DNA from 2 places in the Leclercia sp. genome. Region 1 is predicted to be linked to the other one. Evidence: predicted binding sites of a transcription regulator. Region 1 holds the regulator's gene; the other holds the start of a gene.

Region 1 (9,291 bases):
CCGCCGTGACCAGGGGGCGGATCTGGTAAGTGTCCTGATAGCTCACCACCTGCCCGGTACGCCCGTTGAGGATGCGGATATCGTTGGTATCAATATCCCGTGAGAACAGGTTTTGCCCGCTCAGGCCGACCGTCCAGTATTCACCGAAGTCGACCGCGACGCCAACATCGACGTTAAAACTGGTATCGTCATTCCGGTAGCGGCTGCTGTTAAAGTCGCCGCTGTCGTAGGTATAGATTGAAGTGGTGTAGTTGTAGAGCCAGGTTTGCTGCAGTTTAGGCGTCACGCCGACCGAGACCGGCAGGCCGTTGAACTCAAACTGACGGGCAACCGCCACGCCGTAGTCGGAAACGATCGCTGCCCTGCCCAGGGCGACGGAGTTAAGGTTGCGGGTAATGACGTCGCTGCCATTTCGCGCCGCACCCAGCGCCATCTGGTTGGTCATCCCTGCGTTGCCCTGCAACTGGCGCAGAAAATCAATATCCTGCTGATCGATCTCCGAGCTGATGCGCGCATGGGCATTGGCCTTAGCGACAAACGCCAGCGACAGCCCCGAGCCCGGAATACTGACGGCTATCCCTGCCCCGGCGTTGCCGTGTGCGGTTTTGCCTTCGAGGAACTCCAACTGATCGGCCAGATTGCCTGCGGCACTCTGAAGCTCACCGAGCGTACCCTGCGGATCGGCCAGGATCCTCGCCACGGTCAGATCGTCGATCATCTCGCGATCGTCACCGATCTCATCGCTGATTTCATCGATCTTGTCCTGCAGATTGTCTTTGTCGCTGATTTGCGCCCCCACCGAGGGGAATATAATGGCGACGTCATCTTCTGCTTTCGATTTTGCCAGCAGGGCCGGGTTGATCAGCACCCCGCTACTATAATGCGCCGACGCAACGCCCGTCCCACCCATTGCATCGCCGCGTGCTTCCGTCCAGGTATTTGCGGCTCCCGCCTGATTAGCCAAAAGAATACCGGTGGCAATTCCAGCCACAGAAAATTTGAATATTATTTTCACAGGACACCTGACTTATTTTGGGTGAATAAACCCCGACGGCTAAACGCCGCGCAGGGGCATACGTCCTTTGTGAAAAAAGTATGAGGAGCCGAATTTATCTAAACTTTAGTATTAGATTAAGTTGTTGATTTTGTTATTCCTTTAAGTATGTATAGAACAAGAAATTACTTTTGCCCTGGTTTTCCATCATGCGGACCAAAAAATTGCGGCGGATGATCGATCCAGCGATCTTCGCGAGTGGCGGCATATACCGCATTCAGCGGATAATAAATTCGGTTATGTTTTTTATTCGCTTCGCCCACCACTAATAACCGCACTTCTTCACTGGTATTATTAATAAAGGTGTGGCACACGCCCGTTCCGGCAGGAAAACCAACGCTGTCCCCCGGCTCCAGTTTCCATAAATAACCGTTGATCCAGGCTTCGGGATATCCCTCGAGCACAAAGATAAATTCCTCTTCGTCGCTTTCGGCATGAGGATAGGAAGTGCGACGTCCCGGCGGCAGGCGTTCATGGTGGATACCGAGACGGCCCAGCCCGAGCGCACGGGCCAGCGGCGCGCCAATGGCGAAACGCTCTGTGCTGTCGGGATAGGTTGAGTCGTCGGCGCCTTCTACTTCACGCCAGTGGCGAATGCAGTCCGGTCTTTTCATCTTTTCATCTCCTGTGGTTTTTCGTCAGGGTAGCACACCCGGTGGATCTCGGCGTTTAGGCCAGAACATGGTAAACTGGCGGTTTGTTATTCCACGTCATTCGAGGTGCAAAATGGAAACGACCACAATGCAGGCACTGTTAGCGCAAGCCGAAAAGCTGTGCGCGCAACGCAATGTGCGCCTGACTCCGCAGCGCCTTGAAGTGTTGCGTCTGCTGAGCCTGCAAAACGGGGCGATCAGCGCCTACGACCTGCTCGACCTGCTGCGCGAGAGCGAGCCGCAGGCCAAGCCGCCTACCGTCTATCGGGCGCTCGATTTCTTACTCGAGCAGGGCTTTGTGCATAAGGTGGAATCGACCAACAGCTACGTTTTGTGTCATCTGTTCGATCAGCCGACCCATACCTCAGCGATGTTCATCTGTGACCGCTGTGGCAGCGTGAAGGAAGAAGGCGCGGAAGGGGTGGAAGATATCATGCATAGCCTGGCGGCGAAGATGGGGTTTGCCCTGCGCCACAACGTGATTGAAGCGCACGGTCTGTGCCGTAACTGCGTTGAAGTGGAAGCCTGCCGCCATCAGGAAAATTGTCAGCACGATCACTCTATCCAGCTGAAGAAAAAGCCGCGCTGAGGACAAAAAAATGGGCGACCTGAAAGGTCGCCCTGGGCGTACATCCGTGTACCTGCGGGTATAGGTTAATTACCAGCGATAGTTGTTACGGGTTTCCCAGTCACCAACTTCTTTCTCTGCCTGGTCTTTCTCATAACCATAGCGTTCCTGAATTTTACCCACCAGTTGGTCACGTTTACCTTCGATGACGGTCATGTCATCGTCAGTCAGGTCGCCCCACTGTTCTTTTACTTTACCTTTAAATTGCTTCCAGTTACCGCCGACTTGGTCTTTATTCATCATCGATTCCTCTTCGTTCGGTCGTTAAGGTTAAGTTCGTCCTGAAATACGTTTCGTGCTGGACGTGATAATAATTATAGATAAGCCTGCGGCGTTCGGTTTGTTATTCGGAATCTTTTACCGTTCGGCCAGGCGAAGCCGCTATGAAAACCAGCTGCCGTTGCGCCAGTGCCGGTGCCAGATCCAGGCCAGAGACAGCCCCCGCAGGGCCAGGAACACGGTCAGGGCCAGCCACAGACCGTGGTTGCCCAGCCACGGCAGGGTGAAAAGCGTCAGGCCAAATCCAGCGGCCGCCACGGCCATACTGTTGCGCATCTCTGCCCCTCGGGTGGCACCGATAAACATGCCATCCAGCAAATAGCACCAGACCCCTACCACCGGCAGGATCACCTGCCAGATAAGATAGTGGCTCGCCAGCGCGCGCAGCTCGGGCAGTGAAGTCAGCAGGGCAATAATGTGATCGCCTGCCAGAGCATAGATGAGGGCAAAGGCCAGCGCCACCAGGCCGGACTGACGGCAGGCCGCCCGCCACACTTCCCGCAGTTGCCCGCTTTCCCGCGCGCCATAGGCCTGCCCGGAGTGTGCCTCGACCGCATAAGCGAAGCCATCCAGCGCATAGGCGGTAAAGGTCAGCAGGGTCATCAGCACGGCGTTAACGGCGATGATCTCCGGCCCCAGCCGTGCCCCCATTACCGTCAGCGTCCCGAAGCAGAGCTGTAGCAACAGCGAGCGCAGCATGATGTCGCGATTGAGGGCCAGCAGCTTGCGGATATTGCCCCGCCAGCTCGTTTTCAGCAGCGCCAGCGAAATACCACGCAGGGCCAGCACCCGCCAGACCATCCACAGGCCAATCATCAGAGTGGCGTACTCTGCGATAGCGGTCGCCAGCGCGGCCCCCTGCACGTTCATCTGCAGGCCCATCACCAGCCACAGATCCAGCACGATGTTGAGCAGGTTACCCACCACCAGCAGGATCACCGGCGCCCGGGCATACTGCACCCCCAGCAGCCAGCCGAGCAGCACCAGGTTAGCCAGCGATGCCGGGGCGCTGAGCCAGCGGATCTCAAGGAAGCGCCGCGCCTGATGGAGCACGGCCTCGCTGCCGCCAACGATATGCAGCGCCAGATCGATAAGCGGCGTGCGCAACAGCACAATCAGCAGCCCGGCACCCAGGGCCAGGATCAGCGGCTGCACCAGCGCGCGGGCCAGACGTAGCGGATCTTTCGCGCCATAGGCCTGCGCGGTGAGGCCGGTGGTGCTCATGCGCAAAAAGAGCAGCAGCATAAACAGGAAGCTGGTTGCCGTCGCGCCGATGGCGACACCGCCCAGATAAACGGGGGAATCGAGATGACCAATCACAGCCGTGTCCACCAGCCCAAGCAGAGGGACGCTGATATTGGAGACGATCATGGGAAGCGCAAGACGCCACAACGCCTTGTCTGAAGCAGTCAGGAGAGACATGAAAATGTTCGCCAGAGGCAGGAAAAGCAAACTGCGGCACTGCCGCAGTTTGTCAGAAAGGATTTATAACCATTCACCGTTGCGGATGACGCCAACCGCCAGCCCTTCGATGGAGAAGTTATTTTCGCGCAGGTCGACAACAATCGGGGAAAACTCGCTGTTTTCCGGCAGCAGCTGCACGGTGTTGCCCTGCTTTTTCAGGCGCTTGACGGTCACTTCATCATCGATGCGCGCCACCACGACCTGACCGTTACGCACGTCCTGCGTTTTATGTACCGCCAGCAGATCGCCATCCAGAATGCCGATGTCTTTCATGGACATACCGCTTACGCGCAGCAGAAAATCTGCGCTCGGTTTGAACATGCCCGGATCGACCTGATAATGGCCTTCAATGTGCTGTTGCGCCAGCAGCGGTTCACCCGCGGCAACGCGACCGACGAGCGGCAGGCCCTCTTCGGCTTCAATCAGCAGACGAATACCGCGAGACGCACCGGAAACAATCTCAAGCACACCCTTGCGCGCCAGTGCCTTAAGGTGCTCTTCGGCGGCATTTGGAGAACGGAAGCCCAGACGCTGCGCGATTTCTGCACGCGTCGGCGGCATACCCGTCTGGCCGATATGATCCCGAATGAGATCAAACACCTCTTGCTGCCTGGTCGTTAACGCTTTCATTCCGCCCCCTGGGTGTATATACAGTTATGCTGTGAGTATATACAGCTAAAGGTGATTTTGGAACCACAAACCGCATAAAAAACCAGAGACTTGTTCGGTTTCTGAAGGCTTATCGTAAATGTCCCCAAAGCAGCGTGACCCAGGTAAACAACGCAACGATAATCGCCATCAGCACCGCGGCTGAGCCCATATCTTTTGCCCGGCCCGAGAGCTCGTGAAAGTCAGTGCCGATACGGTCGACGACCGCCTCGATCGCACTGTTGAGAATTTCGACTATCATCACCAACATCACCGAGCCAATCAGTAATACGCGGGTGATGGGATCAACGTCCAGCCAGCAGGCAAGGATAATCGCCGCGACGACCGCAACCCCTTCCTGGCGAAATGCGGCTTCATTGATCCAGGCAGCACGGATGCCCTTCCATGAATAGCCGGCAGCTTTAATGATTCGGGTTAACCCAGTGGTATTATTGGCCATTAAAAGAAACCTTTCTTCGAAAATAGCGTCAGAAACGGTGGGTTAAGCGCCTGGCGCAGCCACCGGAAGTATGACGGGTAACAACAGAAATTTTGCGCGCTTTCTGTTATCCTTGCGCCGCAATTGCATTTTTAACCAGAGGCTTTACATCGTTTATGTCTGGCTGGCCACGAATTTACTACAAATTACTTAATTTACCATTAAGCGTCCTGGTAAAAAGCAAGTCTATTCCGGCGGTTCCGACGCTGGAACTGGGACTCGATACCTCGCGTCCTATTATGTACGTTTTGCCTTATAACTCGAAGGCCGACTTGCTGACGCTGCGCGCCCAGTGCCTGGCGCACGATCTTCCCGATCCGCTGGAGCCGCTGGAGATCGACGGCACCCAGCTGCCGCGCTACATCTTTATCCACGGTGGCCCTCGCGTGTTCACCTGGTACACGCCGAAAGAAGAGTCGATCAAGCTGTTCCATGACTACCTCGATCTGCACCGCAGCAACCCGCTGCTGGACGTGCAGATGGTGCCCGTGTCGGTGATGTTTGGTCGTCGTCCGGGGCGCGATAAAGGCGAGGAAAATCCGCCGTTGCGCATGCTCAACGGGGTGCAGAAGTTTTTCGCCGTCAACTGGCTTGGCCGCGACAGCTTCGTCCGTTTTTCACCGTCAGTCTCCCTGCGTCGCATGGCCGATGAGCACGGTACGGATAAGACCATTGCCCAGAAGCTGGCACGCGTGGCGCGCATGCACTTTGCCCGTCAGCGTCTGGCCGCGGTAGGCCCGCGCCTGCCGGCCCGTCAGGATCTGTTTAATAAGCTGCTGGCCTCGAAGGCCATTGCCCGCGCCGTCGAAGACGAAGCGCGTAGCAAAAAAATCTCCCACGAGAAGGCGCAGCAAAACGCCATCGCCCTGATGGAAGAGATTGCGGCCAACTTCTCCTACGAGATGATCCGCCTTAGCGACCGTATCCTGAGCTTTACCTGGAACCGTCTCTATCAGGGGATCAACGTGCACAACGCCGAGCGCGTGCGCCAGCTGGCCCACGACGGCCATGAGATTGTCTACGTGCCCTGCCACCGCAGCCACATGGACTACCTGCTGCTCTCGTACGTGCTCTATCATCAGGGGCTGGTGCCGCCGCACATCGCTGCGGGTATCAACCTCAACTTCTGGCCGGCAGGCCCGATCTTCCGCCGTCTGGGTGCGTTCTTTATTCGCCGTACCTTTAAAGGCAACAAGCTCTACTCCACCGTGTTCCGCGAGTATCTGGGCGAGCTGTTCAGCCGCGGCTACTCGGTGGAATATTTCGTGGAGGGCGGCCGCTCCCGTACCGGCCGTCTGCTCGATCCGAAAACCGGCACCCTGTCGATGACCATTCAGGCGATGCTGCGCGGCGGTACGCGTCCAATCACCCTGGTGCCAATCTACATAGGTTACGAGCACGTGATGGAAGTGGGTACCTACGCCAAAGAGCTGCGCGGTGCCACCAAAGAGAAAGAGAGCCTGCTGCAGATGCTGCGCGGCCTGAGCAAGCTGCGTAACCTCGGCCAGGGGTATGTCAACTTCGGCGAACCTATGCCGCTGATGACTTATCTCAACCACCGTGTGCCGGAGTGGCGCGAGTCCATCGATCCGATCGAAGCGGTGCGTCCGGCCTGGCTGACGCCAACGGTGAACGCCATTGCCGCCGATCTGATGGTGCGTATTAACAACGCCGGGGCGGCCAACGCCATGAACCTGTGTTGTACCGCCCTGCTGGCCTCTCGCCAGCGCTCGCTCACCCGCGAGCAGCTGACCGAGCAGCTCGACTGCTACCTGAACCTGATGCGCAACGTGCCGTACGCGGCAGATGCCACGGTGCCGGCCGCCAGCGCCAGCGAGCTGATCGACCACGCGCTGCAGATGAACAAGTTCGAGGTCGAGAAGGACACCATTGGCGATATCATCATTCTGCCGCGCGAGCAGGCGGTACTGATGACCTACTACCGCAACAACATTGCGCATATGCTGATGCTGCCTTCGCTGATGGCTGCCATCATCACCCAGCATCGCCAGATCAGCCGTCAGGCACTGCTGGAGCATGTCACCGCTCTCTACCCGATGCTGAAAGCCGAGCTGTTCCTGCGCTGGAACAACGACGAGCTGGCAGAGGTGCTGGATCAGCAGATTGAAGAGCTGACCCGCCAGGGACTGATCTCGCAGAAAGATGACGCTCTGCTGATCAACCCGTCCCGGGCACGCACGCTGCAGCTGCTGGCGGCGGGCGCACGCGAGACCGTGCAGCGCTACGCTATTACCTTCTGGCTGCTGAGCGCTAACCCGTCGATCAACCGCGGTACGCTGGAGAAAGAGAGCCGCACGCTGGCACAGCGTCTGTCGATGCTGCACGGCATCAACGCGCCGGAGTTCTTCGATAAAGCGGTGTTCAGCTCGCTGGTGTTGACGCTGCGTGACGAGGGGTATATCAGCGACAGCGGTGATGCCGAGCCGGAAGAGACGATGAAGGTGTACCAGATGCTGGCAGACCTGATGACCTCCGACGTGCGCTTAACGATTGAGAGCGCGACGCAGGGCGAGTAGTGCATAAAAATGCCGGGTGGCGGCTTCGCCTTACCCGGCCTACGATACAGAACCTGTAGGCCCGGTAAGCGCTAGCGCCACCGGGCATTTTTTTATGCCCAGTAACTCACCGCCAGTCCCAGGAAAAGCACCAGACCGACGTAATTGTTATTGAGAAACGCCTTAAAGCAGGCTTCGCGCTCGCGGTTGGCGATGAGCTTCTGCTGATAGATAAACAGCACCCCTGCCGCCGCGACCGCCGCGTAGAAGGCCCCGTTCAGCTGGTTCAGGTAACCAATCGCCACCATCAGCCCCAGCACTGCAACCTGCAAAATCCCAATGATCAGCTTGTCCTGACGCCCAAACAGAATGGCGGTCGATTTGATGCCGATTTTCAGGTCATCGTCCCGATCAACCATCGCGTACTGGGTATCGTAGGCCACCGCCCAGAGGATATTCGCCAGGAACATCAGCCAGCAGCTCAAGGGCACGCTTTCGCTGACGGCGGCGAACGCCATCGGGATCGACCAGCCAAAGGCCGCGCCCAGCACCACCTGCGGCAGATGGGTGTAGCGCTTCATAAACGGGTAGACCCAGGCCAGGGCCAGCGCTGCCACGGAGAGCAGAATGGTCATGGTGTTCAGGGTCAGTACCAGCAGGAACGACAGCAGGACCAGCACCACAAACAGCGTGCGTGCCTCTTTCTCGGTGACATCGCCGCTTGGCAGCGGACGATTCGCGGTGCGTTTCACATGGCCGTCAAATTTACGGTCGGCATAGTCGTTGACGACACAGCCTGCCGCACGCATCAGCCAGACGCCCGCCACGAACACCGCCAGGATCCACAGCGGCGGCAGCCCGGGGGTCGCCACCCACAGCGCCCACAGGGTCGGCCACAGCAGCAGCAGCGCACCGATTGGCTTGTCGGTTCGCATCAAGCGGTGATACGCCAGCAGCTTGTTCTGCGTCAGACTCCACTCCATTTTCTCTTCCTCTTAGTACAACGGCGACGCCGGTAAAAACAGCTCGGTCAGCATCAAAGGTTTACCACTTAAGCGCAGGCGGGAACGACGTCCCCACAGCCCGGCATCGCGACCAATTTCAATAAAATCACGGGTAAGCTCGGAGGAGGTGAACAGATAACGCCCCAGCGGGGTTTTGCCCATCTGCTGCAGCGCCAGCTCCGGCCCGGTAAGCGTGGACTCAGGCACCACGGTGCGTCCGGCCAGCCAGGGTTCACCGTCGGCACAGAGCAGGATCTCCCGCAGCCAGTAGCGCGCCTCTTTCGGCAGCAACGGCAGTTCATCCGCAACCGCGTCGGGCGTGACAAATCCCTCCTGAATGAGGGTGACGGTAACCTTTTTGCCCTGCTGCTCAAAACGTTTGGTCATGGAATCTTCCAGCAGCAGCCAGTCGAGCTGCTCCGGTTCCAGCGCAGGGATTTCGTCAAAATAACGCAGCGCGTGCAGTTGCGTTAGCGCGGGGTGTGACATGCCAGACTCTCCGATACATAACGTGAAGCTATTGTATCGCAGAAACGCGGAATGGGG
Region 2 (9,291 bases), on a different contig from region 1:
GGTGCTTCCAGTAATCTGTAACCAGTTAACTAACGGATAGAGATTATGGAACTCACAACCCGCACACTGCCGGACCGCAAACATATCGCGCTGGTGGCGCACGATCACTGCAAACAGATGCTGCTCAACTGGGTTCAGCGTCATAAATCCCTGCTGGAAAAACACCAGCTTTCAGCCACCGGGACCACCGGTAATTTGATCCATCGCGAAACCGGGCTTGAGGTCAATGCCTTGCTGAGCGGCCCAATGGGCGGCGACCAGCAGGTAGGCGCACTGATTTCGGAAGGGAAGATTGATGTGCTGATCTTCTTCTGGGATCCCCTGAATGCCGTCCCGCACGATCCGGACGTTAAAGCGCTGCTGCGTCTGGCCACGGTGTGGAACATTCCGGTCGCCACCAACCTGTCGACGGCGGACTTTATCATTGCCTCCCCGCAGTTCAACGACCAGGTAGAGATTTTGATCCCGGATTATCAGCGCTATCTGGCTGAACGTCTGAAATAGTGGCCCTGCCGGGTGGCGGCTTCGCCTTACCCGGCCTACAAATACCACAAACCGCACAACCCGTAGGCCCGCGCAAGCGAAGCGCCGCCGGGCAAATTATCGCTACGGTTTGCGCGCTACCGGCACATCAATCTCTTTCAATATGTCCACAAAACGCGAAGGCTGCTCTTTATTAAACAGCAGCCAGACGCGGTGACGGGCGCGGGTCATCGCCACGTACAACAACCGCCGCTCCTCAGCATCGGGAAAATCTTCCACGGCGGGCAGCAGGGCCTGCTCCATCACCGATTCACGCGCAGGTGCCGGGAAGCCGTCGCTCCCTTCCTGCAACCCCACCACAATCACGTAATCAGCCTGCTGCCCTTTGCTGGCATGAATGGTCATAAAATCGAGCTGCAGTTTCGGCCAGCGGGTCGCGGCTTTCTCAAGGCTGGCGGGCTTCAGGTGGTGATAGCGTGCCAGCACCAGAATGCGCTCCTCCGGCCGGGCGTAACCGCTCAGTTTATCCAGCAGGGCATCGAGCTGATCCTCAGCCAGCAGCGTGACCGCTTTTTTATCCCCGGCCGACAGGCTGTTCAGCGGTTTTGCCAGCTGATGCGGGTTCTGCTGGATAAACCGGTTGGCGATCTCACCGATCCGGTTATTGAAGCGGTAGGTGGTATCGAGATCGCAGCGATCGCCCTCGCCAAAGTAGTGGTGGAACGCCGTGGTCAACGACAGCTGTGCGCCACTGAAGCGGTAGATCGCCTGCCAGTCGTCTCCCACGGCAAACAGAGTGGCGTGCTTATTCTGCGCCCGTAGCGCCGCCAGCAGCGCCGCGCGCTGGGGGGAGATATCCTGAAACTCATCCACCAGGATGTGCTTCCACGGGCTGATAAAGCGGCCCTTTTCGAGAATGACGATCGCCTGATGGATCAACCCGGAAAAATCGACGGCATTCTCTTCTTTGAGAGCGGTCTTCCACGCTTTTAACAGCGGAGCCATGAGCTTCACCCGCTTAGAAAACAGCGCCCGGACCTCCTCAGGCGCGCCCGCAATCATCTCGGCCTGTGCGCCCCCGTGCATCCGCATCAGGCTGACCCAGCGATCGAGCCGGGGAGCCAGTCGACGCGCCAGCTTCTCGTTTTGCCAGAAACTGCCTTCCGGTACGCTCCAGTCAAGCTCCTCTTCCAGCCACTGGCGCCAGCCTTTGGCCTGCGCTTTTTTCTCACTGCACTGCTGTTGCCAGGCCTCGATAAATATCTGTTGCCGCGCCACGGTGTCGTTCTCGAGCTTGCTGACGACCGGCACCTTTTTGCTCCCCTGCTGGATGATATGCAGGGCCAGGGAGTGGAAGGTTCTGGCGGTAATGTCGCGGGTGTGCAGCCGGGCCGCAATCCGCTCATCCATCTCCTGGGCCGCCTTGCGGCCAAACGCCAGGAGTAAAATTTGCTCGGGAGCGGCTTCATTGCGGGTCAGGAGCCAGCCTGCCCGCGCCACCAGCACCGAGGTTTTACCGCTGCCGGCTCCCGCAAGCACCAGCAGCGACTGTTCGCCGTTAACTACCGCACGGGCCTGGGCCGGGTTGAGAGGGGATGACTCAATACCGGCAAAAAAGTCGGCATACTGGCTGAGCATGGCGGTGGTCCATGCCTGGTTGTGCGCCAGTCGGCTCTGGTCAATATCCTCCAGCCATGCCCGGCACTGACGCCAGGCGTCCCGGCAGTTATCAAACTCCTCCAGACGTGAAACCGACAGCGGGAGGGCCTGGATCGCCTGGTTAATTTTTTGCTGCAGGCCCAGCGTTTTCTCCCGCGTCAGCCAGCTGTTTTGCGCGTTGCTGGTGGCAATATCGTTCAGCGCGTTTTGCAGTACCTGCGCCGCCACCTCGCTCATTTCAGCACTCCATTGCTGCCAGAGCGTGTTCAGATGGTGGTGGAAACGCTGGGTCTCCGCCCACTCCGTCCCGTGCAGCCGTACCACTTTCTCTTCGGGCAGGACAAACTCCAGCTCGCCCCAGACCAGACCGCGCTTACAGTGAATGGCCAGCAGTTGATTGAAGGGGATAAGATATTCGTGGCGTTCACCGGAGACTTTCACTCCGGCGTTAAGCAGAACGACTTTGTCGTACGGATGTTGTGCCAGGCGTTTGCCTAACGAAGTTGCTTTCAGTTCCATGTCCAGCCCGATCCACGACGTGAGTAATTGCCTGATAGTTTAACTGCCAGTTTTCAGGTGCTCCAGCGCAAAAAAACGTTACAATCAGCAGGGCTTCAACATTACGGAAAGAATTGAGGTTTTATGCGTACCGTTCTGAATATTTTGAATTTTGTCCTCGGTGGTTTTGCCACCACGCTCGCCTGGCTGCTGGCGACGCTGATCAGCATAGTGCTGATCTTCACCCTGCCGCTGACGCGCTCCTGCTGGGAGATCACCAAACTTTCGCTGGTCCCGTATGGTAATGAAGCGGTTCACGTTGATGAACTGGAGCCTGACAGCAAAAGCACGCTGATGAACACCGGCGGGACGCTGCTCAACATTCTGTGGCTGATCTTCTTTGGCTGGTGGCTGTGTGTCATGCACATTGCAGCGGGGATCGCGCAGTGCATTACGCTTATCGGGATCCCGGTCGGGATCGCCAATTTTAAGATTGCCGCCATTGCCCTGTGGCCTGTCGGACGCCGGGTTGTCCCGGTGGAAGTGGCCCGCGCCGCCCGGGAAGCCAACGCCCGCCGTCGTTTTCCGTAACAAGGATCCCGAGCGCTCATGCTAAGCCCGCTGCTTCGCCGCTACACCCTCAACAGCGCCTGGCTGTATAACGCCAGGATCTTTATTGCCCTGTGCGGCAGCACCGCCCTGCCCTGGTGGCTGGGCGACGTGAAGCTGACCATCCCGCTGACGCTGGGCGTCGTGGCCGGGGCGCTGGCCGATCTGGATGACCGCCTCGCCGGTCGGCTGCGCAACCTGGTTATCACGCTGATCTGCTTTTTTATCGCCTCCGCATCGGTGGAACTGCTCTTCCCGTGGCCGTGGCTGTTCGCCATCGGCCTGATGCTCTCCACCAGCGTCTTTATCCTGCTGGGCGGGCTGGGCCAGCGCTATGCCACCATCGCCTTTGGCGCACTGCTGATTGCTATCTATACCATGTTGGGGGTGTCCCTTTATGACCAGTGGTATCAGCAGCCGGTTCTGCTGTTGCTCGGGGCGGTCTGGTATAACCTGCTTACCCTGTCCGGTCACCTGATCTTCCCCATTCGGCCATTACAGGACAATCTGGCTCGCAGCTATGAGCAGCTGGCGCACTATCTGGAACTCAAGTCCCGGCTCTTTGATCCGGATATTGAAGGTGATGACCAGGCGCCGCTGTACGATCTGGCCCTGGCAAACGGCCAGCTGGTGACCACGCTGAATCAGACTAAAGCCTCGCTGCTTACCCGTTTGCGCGGCGATCGCGGTCAGCGCGGCACCCGCCGCACTCTGCACTATTACTTTGTGGCGCAGGATATTCACGAGCGCGCGAGCTCCTCGCACATTCAGTACGCCGATCTGCGTGAGAAGTTTCGCTATAGCGACGTGATGTTTCGCTTCCAGCGCCTGCTCTCCATGCAGTCGCAGGCCTGCCAGCAGCTGTCGCGTTCCATCCTGCTGCGCACGCCCTATCAGCACGATCCGCATTTTGAGCGCGCCTTCACCCATCTGGATGCGGCGCTCGATCGCGTCCAGGCCAGCGGGACCTCTGCCGAACAGATGAAAGCGCTGGGTTTTCTACTGAACAACCTGCGCGCCATTGATGCCCAGCTCGCCACCATCGAATCCGAGCAGGCGCTGGCTCTGCCCGGTAACGATGTGGAAAATCAGCTTGCCGACGACAGCCTGCACGGTTTCAGCGATATGTGGCTGCGCTTAAGCCGCAACTTTTCACCGGAATCGGCACTGTTCCGCCATGCAGTGAGGATGTCGGTGGTGCTCTGTACCGGCTATGCCTTTATACAGATTACCGGGCTTAACCACGGCTACTGGATTCTGTTGACCAGTCTGTTTGTCTGCCAGCCGAACTACAACGCCACCCGTCACCGGTTGGCGCTGCGTATTATCGGTACCCTGGTTGGGGTCGCCATTGGGCTGCCCATCCTCTACTTCGTCCCCTCGCTGGAAGGCCAGCTGATATTAATTGTGATCACCGGCGTACTGTTTTTTGCGTTTCGCAATGTCCAGTATGCGCACGCCACCATGTTTATTACCCTGCTGGTGCTGCTCTGTTTCAACCTGCTCGGAGAAGGCTTTGAAGTGGCGCTACCGCGCGTCATCGATACCCTGATTGGCTGCGCCATCGCCTGGGCCGCGGTGAGCTTTATCTGGCCGGACTGGCGCTTCCGTAATCTGCCGCGCGTGCTGGATCAGGCGATGAATGCTAACTGCCGGTATCTGGATGCCATCCTCGAGCAGTATCATCAGGGCCGCGATAACCGCCTGACGTATCGCATCGCCCGGCGTGATGCCTATAACCGCGACGCGGAACTGGCGTCGGTGGTCTCGAACATGTCCACGGAGCCGCGGGCGACAGCGGAAACGCGCGAAGTAGCGTTCCGTCTGCTGTGCCTGAACCATACCTTTACCAGCTACATTTCGGCGCTGGGTGCGCACCGCGAGCGGCTAACCAGCCCTACCATCCTGGCGCTGCTGGATGATGCCGTTTGCTATGTGGATGATGCGCTTCATCAACGCCCGGCGGATGAGCCCCGGGTTCAGCAGTCCCTGACCGAACTGGCGCAACGCATTTCGCATATTGAACCGGGTGCCGAGAGCAAAGCGCCGTTGGTGCTGCAGCAAATCGGTCTGCTTATCGCGTTGCTGCCAGAAATTTGTCGTTTACAGCAGCACGTTAATCAACTGCCGGAGTGAGTGCCGCTCTCCACCGGCAGCCTTTTATACCACTCCACCAGCTCCCGGCGTCTGTTCTCCGGGAGCGCCGCTTCATGCAGCCCGACGATCGCCCCTTCCAGAGCAAACAGCACTTTGTAGCTCAGATGCTGGTTCAGCTCTCTGAGCTTTAACCAGCACTGTTCTGCGCCGAGGATGCGCAACGCCTCTTCATTGGTAATACCCGCCTCGTTGAGCAGGATCTCAAGCTGAAAGGTGAGATTGGGCAAATCTTTCAGCCTGTCGCGCTTGTACCGCTCCCGCCGCTCCCGCCGCGCGGCTTCCAGGGCAAATGAGGAGAGCCGCAGGAGCTTGTCCTGATCCTGCCAGAGCGCCTCATCGACACGGTAATAATTCAGCAATACCGGGCGCCCCCGCTTTACCAGCGTTAAGTAAGAGGAGGCGTTTTTGACGCAATATTGCGCGCTCTCTTCGCAGGCGCGCAGGTATAACTCTCCGTCTGACACCATCGCAAAGACCGCGTCATCCACCGCCAGCGTGTATCCGCCAAACAGGGCGCGATGCTCAACATCACCGAGGGATGAAAGGTATTTCGTGGATTGATAGATCCGTTCGTAAGATAACTTTTTCATGATATTTCCCTTTTAAATCATGGAGTAATAGTGAAGTCATGTGTTAACGGATCCGTTAGCCAAAAAATAGGTAACTTATGATCGAACAGCAAGATGATTTTTCAATCCGCCTGTATTACAAACCAAATTTGCGAGGCGCTTTCCGAAAATGAGGTTGATCTTTAGACGTACAGGGGTTACTGTATATCCATACAGTAACTACAGGGCTGGATTGATTATGTACTCTTCAGGCTATGCAAACCGTTCAACAACTTTCTCTTCTTCCGCAGGCAAAAATGCACGGAGCTCCGCTGCGTATATGTCCACCGGGCTGATTAGTGAAGTGCTTTACCGTGAAGACCAGCCCATGATGACGCAGCTGTTATTGCTGCCCCTGTTACAGCAGCTTGGTCAGCAGGATCGCTGGCAGCTGTGGCTGACGCCGCAGCAAAAATTGAGCCGGGAATGGGTGCAATCGGCAGGCTTACCGCTGACCAAAGTGATGCAGGTTAGCCAGATGGATCCCTGCCATACTGTAGAATCGATGGTAAAGGCACTGCGTACCGGGAATTACAGCGTGGTGATTGGCTGGTTTACGGAAGAATTAACCGAAATGGAACAACATCGCCTGGCCGAAGCGGCTGAAGAAGGTAACGCACTGGGCTTTATTATGCGCCCCGTTCGAATGAATGCTCTGGGCAACGGACACCTTTCTGGGCTAAAAATTCACTCGAATTTGTATCATTAAGTAAAAATAAGAGTTTTCCTGGAATTTTTTTTGCACGCGCTCTACGCCATTGGTTCCCTTTCTAAAAGCCGCGACAAGTCTTGTCAGCCGCGGCTTCCTCCAGTTTAGCACGCCCAAATCTTCGCCAGAAATGTTAAATATTGTGTATACAAAACTTTTTTTTTCATATGCCTGACGGAGTTCACACTTGTAAGTTTTCAGGTACGTTGTAGACTTTACATCGCCAGGGGTGCTCGGCCTAAACCGAAGATATCGGTAGCTTTACTCTTTGTCCCCGCCCCCCGGTGAAGGATTTAACCGTGACTCTCATTGAGATTCTCATGGCGATTTTTGGATGATAACGAGGCGCAAAAAATGAAAAAGACAGCTATCGCGATTGCAGTGGCACTGGCAGGTTTCGCTACCGTAGCGCAGGCCGCTCCGAAAGATAATACCTGGTATGCAGGTGGTAAACTGGGCTGGTCTCAGTTCCATGACACTGGCTGGTATAACAGTGCCCTGAACAACGACGGTCCAACTCATGAAAGCCAGCTGGGCGCAGGCGCGTTCGGTGGTTATCAGGTTAACCCGTATGTTGGTTTCGAAATGGGTTACGACTGGCTGGGCCGTATGCCTTACAAAGGCGACACCATTAACGGCGCATTCAAGGCACAGGGCGTTCAGCTGACTGCTAAACTGGGCTACCCAGTAAATGACGCTGTAGACATCTACACCCGTCTGGGCGGCATGGTATGGCGTGCAGACTCCAGCAACAGCATCGCTGGCGACGACCACGACACTGGCGTATCTCCAGTATTCGCAGGTGGCGTTGAGTGGGCAATGACCCGTGACGTTGCTACCCGTCTGGAATACCAGTGGGTTAACAACATCGGCGACGGCAACACCGTTGGTGTTCGTCCAGACAACGGCATGCTGAGCCTGGGTGTTTCTTACCGTTTCGGCCAGCAGGAAGAAGCAGCGCCAATCGTTGCTCCAGCTCCAGCACCAGCTCCAGAAGTACAGACCAAGCACTTCACTCTGAAGTCTGACGTTCTGTTCAACTTCAACAAAGCTACCCTGAAACCAGAAGGTCAGCAGGCACTGGATCAGCTGTACACCCAGCTGAGCAACCTGGATCCTAAAGATGGTTCCGTAGTGGTTCTGGGCTACACCGACCGTATCGGTTCTGACGCTTACAACCAGGGTCTGTCCGAGAAACGTGCTCAGTCTGTTGTTGATTACCTGATCTCTAAAGGTATCCCGGCTAACAAGATCTCCCCACGTGGTATGGGCGAATCTAACCCAGTTACCGGTTCTACCTGTGACAACGTGAAAGCTCGCGCTGCACTGATCGACTGCCTGGCTCCAGATCGTCGCGTAGAGATCGAAGTTAAAGGCATCAAAGACGTTGTAACTCAGCCAGCGGCATAAGTTATCGTCTTATAAAAAAACCCCGCCATGTTGCGGGGTTTTTTATTGTCTGAAGAAAAGCAGAAGATTACTTCTTACTGGACAGCAGCGCCTGGAGATCGGTTTTCAGGGTCGACATCTGACTGGCGTACTTCTCTTTATGTTCCGCATCTTCAATCAGCTGCACGATAGTCTCTGACAAGGTTTTTCCACGGCGCTGGGCAAGCCCGGCCAGACGTTGCCAGACCATAAACTCCAGATCGATCGACTTCTTCCGGGTATGCTGATGCTCAGCATTAAAATGCCGTTTTCGCCGCGCGCGGATGGTCTGCTTCATGCGGTTCAGCAGCGCCGGATTGATGTGTTTATCTATCCAGCCGTTGACCAGAACGGGTTCGTTTTCGAGGGTCAGCAACAAATCTACAGCTTCTTTTGCAGCACTGGCTTCGAGGTAGCACGTGATCAATTCCCCTTCACGGTGTTTTTTGACCAGATACTTCCATTTCCAGCCGCTTTCGAGGTTTTCCAGTTGTTGGTATTTCATTGCGATCTCAATGTGACCGTGTAACTGTGTTCAGAATATCAGTTTTTTGGCAATCTGCTGAAAAGAAATCATATCCTGTGATACGCGGTGATGCATTCATCGCTGGAAACGCCCATTCCCTCATGGGCAGAGCCTGCGCCTTACGGTATACTCCATCGTTTTACTTCTGACTAAAAAACATCAACTTTGACCATTACGAAACTTGCATGGCGTGACCTGGTTCCGGATACCGAAAGCTATCAGGAACTGTTTACACAGCCAGATCTCGCGAAAGAACACGAATATATCCTCAGCGACACACAGCCCCGCTTGCATTACGCACTGGAGCAGGTGTTAAGCCCGTGGGCAACCTCACCATTCATGTTGTTGAAAGCGCCAGACGAAGCGGAGTACCTGAGTCTTCTGGCGGATGCCATGCGGCAGCTGCAACCAGAAACCGGGACGGTCTTTGGGGGTGAGTACAGCATTAACGGGCGTACTGTTACCTTTGAACCGGCGACCGTACCCGATGGCCGTTTTGCGGTCACAGGCAATATTGTCCCGGCGGGCTGGACAGAAGCAGAACAGCTGTTCGGCTGCCTGCGCCAGTTCAACGGCGAGTTGACCCTGCATCCCGGCCTGGTTCATCAGGCCAA

Evidence for each region. Region 1 encodes LexA, which represses DNA repair genes until DNA is damaged. Its sites were predicted from a motif close to TNCTGTATGTACATACAGNA; they were not measured.
Region 2: the regulator LexA is predicted to act here: its motif matches at 6,174-6,193, upstream of sulA (SOS-induced cell division inhibitor SulA).

The regions. Positions count from the first base shown of each region.
Region 1 covers NZ_DAIQCE010000007.1:122,764-132,054, forward strand. The annotation lists gene V7Q49_RS16760 (conjugal transfer protein TraF) at 1-1,015, opposite strand, end outside; gene V7Q49_RS16765 (cupin domain-containing protein) at 1,180-1,668, opposite strand; gene zur (zinc uptake transcriptional repressor Zur) at 1,781-2,296, shown strand; gene V7Q49_RS16775 (CsbD family protein) at 2,366-2,575, opposite strand; gene dinF (MATE family efflux transporter DinF) at 2,717-4,036, opposite strand; gene lexA (transcriptional repressor LexA) at 4,100-4,708, opposite strand; gene V7Q49_RS16790 (diacylglycerol kinase) at 4,818-5,186, opposite strand; gene plsB (glycerol-3-phosphate 1-O-acyltransferase PlsB) at 5,342-7,762, shown strand; gene ubiA (4-hydroxybenzoate octaprenyltransferase) at 7,855-8,724, opposite strand; gene ubiC (chorismate lyase) at 8,737-9,234, opposite strand.
Region 2 covers NZ_DAIQCE010000001.1:1,726,621-1,735,911, forward strand. The annotation lists gene mgsA (methylglyoxal synthase) at 46-504, shown strand; gene helD (DNA helicase IV) at 607-2,661, opposite strand; gene V7Q49_RS08255 (YccF domain-containing protein) at 2,785-3,231, shown strand; gene yccS (YccS family putative transporter) at 3,250-5,385, shown strand; gene V7Q49_RS08265 (TfoX/Sxy family DNA transformation protein) at 5,370-5,996, opposite strand; gene sulA (SOS-induced cell division inhibitor SulA) at 6,214-6,723, shown strand; gene ompA (porin OmpA) at 7,078-8,133, shown strand; gene matP (macrodomain Ter protein MatP) at 8,201-8,656, opposite strand; gene V7Q49_RS08285 (Lon protease family protein) at 8,843-9,291, shown strand, end outside.